DNA from 2 places in the Streptomyces sp. NPDC044719 genome. Region 2 is predicted to be linked to the other one. Evidence: riboswitches for the same ligand, from Rfam matches in the RefSeq annotation. Region 2 holds a riboswitch; the other holds the start of a gene.
The links. Region 2 has a riboswitch for glycine ahead of gcvT (glycine cleavage system aminomethyltransferase GcvT). Riboswitches for the same ligand answer to the same signal wherever they lie in the genome.

Region 1 (3,398 bases), on a different contig from region 2:
ACACCTTGTCGTACCCGGTGACCTCGGCGAGACGCTCCTCCAGCTCGTGGATGAGCGTGAGGTAGCCCTCAGCCTGCGCCGCGGGCGCGAAGGGGTGCAGCTGCCCGAACTCGGGCCAGGTGACCGGCTCCATCTCCGTGGTCGCGTTGAGCTTCATGGTGCAGGAGCCCAGCGGGATCATGCCGCGGTCGAGCGCGTAGTCGCGGTCGGCCAGCCGCCGCAGGTAGCGGAGCATGGCGGTCTCGGAGCGGTACTGGTGGAAGACCGGGTGGGCCATGTACTCGTCGGACCGCAGCAGGGCACCCGCAAGCCCGTCCTCCGTGGCGGCGTCCAGCGCCTCGACGACACCCTCGACCCCGAACGCGGCCCACACGGCACGCAACTGGGCCCGCGTGGTGGTCTCGTCGCAGGCGATCGAGACGTGGTCGGCGTCGACGAGACGCAGGTTGATCCCGTTCCGCTCCGCGGCGGCCACGACCTCGGCGGCCCGGCCCTCGACGCGCACGGTCACGGTGTCGAAGTAGGCCCCGTGCACGACCTCCACACCGCCGTTCGCGAGCCCGGCGGCGAGGACCGTGGCGTACCGGTGGGTGCGCCGCGCGATGCTCTTCAGGCCCTCGGGCCCGTGGTAGACGGCGTACATGCCGGCCATCACGGCGAGCAGCACCTGGGCGGTGCAGATGTTGCTGGTGGCCTTCTCACGGCGGATGTGCTGCTCACGCGTCTGCAGCGCCAGCCGGTAGGCCTTGTTCCCGTCGGCGTCCACGGACACGCCGACGAGCCGCCCGGGCAGGCTGCGTGCCATCTTCTCACCGACGGCCATGTAACCGGCGTGCGGTCCGCCGAAGCCCATCGGCACACCGAACCGCTGTGTCGTGCCGACCGCGATGTCCGCACCGAGTTCACCGGGCGACTTCAGCAGGGTCAGCGCCAGCAGATCGGCGGCGACGGTGACGAGCGCCCCGAGCTCGTGCGCCTGGTCGATGACCGGCTTGATGTCCCGCACGGCACCGGAGGCGCCCGGGTACTGGATCAGCACGCCGTTGATCTCGCGCTCGGCGATCCCGGCGGGGATGCCGTCGCTCAGGTCCGCGACGACGACCTCGACTCCGGTCGGCTCGGCGCGGGTCTGGATCACGGCGATGGTCTGCGGCAGCGCGTCCGCGTCGACCAGGAACAGGCCCTTCTTGTTCTTGCCCAGCCGCCGCGACAGCGCCATGGCCTCGGCCGCCGCGGTGCCCTCGTCGAGCAGGGACGCGCCGGAGGTCGGCAGTCCGGTCAGGTCGGCGACCATGGTCTGGAAGTTGAGCAGCGCCTCGAGCCGGCCCTGCGAGATCTCCGGCTGGTACGGCGTGTAGGCCGTGTACCAGGAAGGGTTCTCCATGACGTTGCGCATGACGACCGGCGGCGTGAACGTGCCGTAGTAGCCGAGCCCGATCATGGAGCCGAGGACCTGGTTGCGGTCGGCGAGGGAGCGCAGCTCGGCGATCACCTCGGCCTCGCTGCGGGCGCCCGGCAGGTCCAGCGCCTCGGCGCTCTTGATCACAGCCGGAACAGCGGCGGTCGTCAGCTCGTCCAGCGAGCCGTAGCCGACCTGCGCGAGCATCTTGGCGCAGGCCTCGTGGTCGGGGCCGATGTGGCGCTGCTCGAAGGGGACTGCCTCTTCGAGGTCGGAGAGCGGAATGCGATGGGCGGTCATATGCGGAGGCCTCCTGGTCTGACACGACCTTCGAGGGGCACCACGGCACGGGTACCCGGACGGCCTCCCCCTCTGTCATGTCAACCTGAGAGCTTCACCGGATCGCCCGAAGGCCTCCGGCTTTCACCGTCGGTGAGGGCGGAAGCCGTGACATCCGCCCTGCTTTCCAGAGTGACCTCGTCCGTGCGGTACGTGAGCCTGAGAGATTCCGGGGAGGATTTGCTCCTTCGGCGCCTCCGATGGTGTCTGGAGGACTCTCCCGCACGGGGTCAGCAGCCGTTGTCAGCCTACCAGCGCGGTCAGCGCACGAACCTTCGAGTGGCCGCCTCCTCGATTGTGCCGTTTTGTAGTGGTTACGGATGAGTTGCGACCATGTGGAGGGCCCGTGCGAACCGATATCGATCCGCGCAACCTGATCGGCCGCAAGGCGTTCGACCGCAACGGAACCAGGATCGGCACGATCGACGAGGTGTACCTCGACGACGCCACCGGCGTGCCTGAGTGGGCGGCCATACGGACCGGCCTGTTCAGCCGGGACGCCTTCGTCCCCCTCGAGCCCAGCGAACTGATCGACGGCGCCCTCCACGTGCCCTTCGACCGCGCCCTCATCAAGGACGCCCCCGACTTCGGCGTGGGCCGCCACCTCTCCCCGGAGCAGGAACTCCAGCTCTACCACCACTACGGCCTCGACGTCGCCGCCCCTCCCCCGCTCCAGGACCACGACTTCGGCAAACTGGCAGGCACGGACGAGACGGCCTGAAGCCCTCCGCGAGCCGCCTAAGGAGCAACGGAGCGCAGCCCCACACCCCCGGAGTCACCATCCGGCCCATCGACCCCCTCAGACTCTCGTAACACCAGCGGCAGCGGATCCGCCGGCTCCAGCTCCGGATCGTCGACCCGGAAGGTCCGCACACGCCCTGGCTCGGAGTCGGGCGTCTCGAACCGTACGGTGACCCGCCCCAGGCCGCTGCCCTGCACCCACCCGTGCCCGAACCCGGCGTGCCGCACGTCATGCCCGGCGGGCCAACGCCGCTCGGCCGGCACGGGCTGCTCCTCGACCGGCGCCGCGGCGTGCTCCTCGGCCGGGCCCTCCGCGACCGCTCGCTGACCGGCCGCCTGCGCGAACAGGTCCTCCTGCGTGTAGTCGGCGAGCCCGCTGACGCCCACTCCGAGCAGCCGCACGCCGCCCGTCGTGTCGACCGAGTCCAGCAGTCTGGCCGCCGCCTCACGGATCACCCCGGGATCGTCCGTCGGCCCGCGCAGCGTCTCGGACCGGGTGAGCGTCGAGAAGTCGTACCGCCGCACCTTCAGCACGATGGTCCGCCCGGACAGCCCGGCCTCGCGCAGCCTCCGCACACAGCGGTCGGCGAGCCGCTGCACCTCCAGCCCGACCCGCAGCCGGTCGTGGATGTCCACGTCATAGGTGTCCTCGACCGACACCGACTTCGCTTCCCGCTCGGCCACCACGGGCCGGTCGTCCCGCGCCAGGGCCATGGCGTAGAGCCCGTGCCCGTGCGCCTTCCCCAGCAGCCGGACCAGCTCGTCCTCACCGGCCTCGGCGATCTCCTCGACCGTGGTGATCCCGGCCCGCCGAAGATGGTCGCCCGTCGCCGGCCCGACTCCCGGCAGGGTCCGCACCGACATCGGCCCCAGCATGGCCCGCTCCGTCCCCGGCTCGATCATCACCAGCCCGTCGGGC
Region 2 (3,398 bases):
GGTCGTTCACCACGTCCTCGTTGACCTCGGTGACCTCGCCGGAGACCGGGGAGTAGAGGTCGGACACGGACTTGGTCGACTCCAGCTCGCCGCAGGTCTCACCGGCGGACACGGCGTCACCGACCGCCGGGAGCTGGACGAAGACGACGTCGCCCAGCGCGTTCGCCGCGTGCTCCGTGATGCCGATCGTCGAGACGCCGTCCTCGGCGCCCGACAGCCACTCGTGCTCCTTGCTGTAACGCAGCTCTTTGGGGTTGCTCATGGCCTGGATTCTCCTGTACGCGCGGGAGTGCTGATGAAGGGGACCGCTGGTGAGCGGGGATGAGATGCCCGGGACCGCTGTGACGGCCCGCGGCCAGTGTCTACTTCTGGCGCTTGTAGAACGGCAGCGCCACGACCTCGTACGGCTCGTGACTGCCCCGGATGTCCACGGCCACACCGGGTGTGCCGGGCGCCGCGTGCGCGGGGTCGACGTACGCCATCGCGATCGGCTTGCCGAGCGTGGGGGAGGGGGCGCCGGAGGTGACCTCGCCGATCACCTCGCCGCCGGTGACCACCGGGTACCCGGCGCGCGGGACCCTACGGCCCTCGGCGACGAGGCCGACCAGGACGCGGGGCGGGTTCTGCTCGGCGCGCGCGGCGGCCTCCGTCAGGGCCTCGCGGCCCACGAAGTCGCCCTCCTTCTCGAACTTCACCACCCGGCCGAGCCCGGCGTCGAAGGGCGTCAGGGAGGTGCTCAGCTCGTGCCCGTACAGCGGCATGCCCGCCTCGAGGCGCAGCGTGTCGCGGCAGGACAGGCCGCACGGGACCAGGCCGGCGCCCTCGCCCGCCTTGGTCAGGGCCTGCCACAGCTCGACGGCGTGCTCGGGCTTCACGAACAGCTCGAAGCCGTCCTCGCCGGTGTACCCGGTGCGGGCGATGAGGGCCGGGACGCCCGCGACCGTGCCGGGCAGTCCGGCGTAGTACTTCAGGCCGTCGAGGTCGGCGTCGGTCAGGGACTTCAGGATCCCCGGGGACTCCGGGCCCTGTACGGCGAGCAGCGCGTAGGCGTCCCGGTCGTCGCGCACCTCGGCGTCGAAGCCGGCGGAACGTTCCACCAGGGCGTCCAGGACCACCTGCGCGTTGGAGGCGTTGGCGACCACCATGTACTCGGTCTCGCCCAGCCGGTAGACGATCAGGTCGTCGAGGATGCCGCCGTCGGCCTGGCAGATCATGGTGTAGCGGGCGCGGCCGGGCTTGACCCCGCCGATGTTGCCCACCAGGGCGAAGTCGAGGAGGGCGGCGGCCTGCGGGCCGGTGACGGTGATCTCGCCCATGTGGGAGAGGTCGAAGAGCCCGGCCTTCGTGCGCACGGCGTTGTGCTCGTCGCGCTCGGAGCCGTAGCGCAGGGGCATGTCCCAGCCGGCGAAGTCGGTCATCGTCGCGCCGAGCGAACGATGCAGGGCATCGAGCGCGGTGTGGCGGAGTTCTCCTGTACTGCTCATCGGTCGGTTGTCTCCCAAGGCATGACGGCGAGGTCGTTCCTCCCCATCTGTCATCGGAACCTGAGAGGTTCGCCATGACCACTCGGGACACGGCTTGCACCTTGGGTGGAGCCACGCCGCTTCCCCGGAATCGGAGAAGGGTGCGGCCCGCTTTTCAGATGTGCCTCGCCCGCGCGGTAACGGGGCCTGAGAGATTCAAGGGAGGGACTTGCTCCTTCGGCGCCCCAGCGTCGGACGGTGCTGGGGACTCTCCCGCGCGGATTCAAACGGCCGGTATGCAGTTGGCGCGCACATCATTGCACGCATTGTCGCGGGGTGGCAGGGGGACCACCCTGTAGCAGGGATGTTGCAGGAAGAGGACTAAATCCAGAGACATCGGGCATTACCTTCTCTTTACACTCGGCGGGCATGGGACTCCGTACCTGGCCCCAGGGGAGGACGATCACGGTGAACAGGACCACCGCGTACGCCACGACGTCGGGCATCGCGCTGCCCGAGCAGCCGGCCGCTCCGGTGCGCGCGGCCTGCGGCCCGCAGCCGGTGCCGGTCGTCCGCGATCTGCGCGAGCGCGCCGGCCGCGGCCCGCACGCGCTGCTGTTCGGCCCCAACGACATCGTCGTGGTCACAGGCCTGCCCGGCAGCGGCAAGTCCACGCTGATGCGGCGCACCGTGCCGGGCCGGCGCATCGACTCCCAGGACACCCGCGACCACTGGGACCTCCGCATGCCGCGCGCCCTGCCGTACGCGGTCTACCGCCCGCTCGTCCGGCTCGCGCACTACGCCGGACTGCGCCGCGCCCTGCGCACCGGCGAGGGCGTCGTCGTGCACGACTGCGGCACCCAGGCCTGGGTCCGCCGCTGGCTCGCCCGCGAGGCCCGCCGCCGGGGCGGCACGCTCCACCTTCTGATGCTCGACGTCGCCCCCGAACAGGCCCTGGCCGGCCAGCGCGACCGCGGCCGCGGCGTCTCGCGGTACGCGTTCCTGCGCCACCGCGCGGCCACCACCCGCCTCCTGCGAGAGGTGGAGCGCGGCGAACTGCCCAGCGGCTGCGGCTCGGCGATCCTCGCCGACCGCGACGCGGCGAACACCCTGCACCGCATCGCCTTCGCGGGCTGACGGCCCGGGCCCGTGAACCGGCACGGACGGTGCCGGCTGTCCGCGCGGCCGGCGGCTCTGGCTACCGGGCTGGCGGCCGCCGTCGGTGAGCCGTGTTCGCGGAGTCGGCGGCCGCGGATGGTGAGCCGGGTTCATGGGCCGGTGGCCGCAGTCGGTGAATCGTGTTCATGGGGCAGGCGGCACTGACCGGTGAGCCGCGTTCATGGGGCAGGCGGCACCGGCCAGTGCACCGTGTTCATGGGCGGGCAGCCGCAGTCGGTGAGCCCGAAAAGCGTGGGCCGGTCGCCCGCGGCCCCGCGTCGTGGTTCACGGGGTGGTCGTCCCTCGTTCCCGAGCCGCTAGCCTTTGAGCCACAGCAGTGGTTTCAGGCAGGCGGTAGGCAGATGGACTTCCCGGCGGACTTCTCCGCGGACTTCCCGGCGCAGACGCAGACCCACCCGCACGGCGGATGGCCCGGCAACGAGCTGGAGGAGGTGCTCTCGGCCTCCCTCGGCGCCGGCCCCTCGGCCGGCGGGCGGATCGTCGAGGTGCTCGGCCGGAGCTTCGTGTGGATCCCGCTCCCCAACGGCGGCGGCCCGCAGAGCGGCCCCCTCGACCTCCCCGGCATCGAGATCGACGGCCAGGCGTTCGTACCGGTGTTCAGCTCCGAGGAGCAGTTCCGCCAGGTCGTGGGCTCGCACATGTCGTACACCATCGCGCCGGCCGTGGAGTTCGCCCGTGGTCTGCCCCCGCACGCGGGGATAGCCATCAACCCCGGTGGCGTGGTCGGCATCCCGCTCCCGCCGCCCGCCGTCGCCG

Region 1: another riboswitch for glycine. It lies ahead of gcvP (aminomethyl-transferring glycine dehydrogenase); the one in region 2 lies ahead of gcvT (glycine cleavage system aminomethyltransferase GcvT).

Annotation. Positions count from the first base shown of each region.
Region 1 is NZ_JBWKHE010000004.1:9,694-13,091, reverse strand. Features, by position in the region: gene gcvP (aminomethyl-transferring glycine dehydrogenase) at 1-1,699, opposite strand, end outside; glycine riboswitch at 1,876-1,971, opposite strand; gene AC07DF_RS15940 (PRC-barrel domain-containing protein) at 2,085-2,459, shown strand; gene AC07DF_RS15935 (DNA polymerase IV) at 2,477-3,398, opposite strand, start outside.
Region 2 is NZ_JBWKHE010000001.1:1,138,353-1,141,750, forward strand. Features, by position in the region: gene gcvH (glycine cleavage system protein GcvH) at 1-262, opposite strand, end outside; gene gcvT (glycine cleavage system aminomethyltransferase GcvT) at 363-1,484, opposite strand; glycine riboswitch at 1,522-1,647, opposite strand; glycine riboswitch at 1,649-1,749, opposite strand; gene AC07DF_RS05325 (AAA family ATPase) at 1,932-2,600, shown strand; gene AC07DF_RS05330 (enhanced serine sensitivity protein SseB) at 2,984-3,398, shown strand, end outside.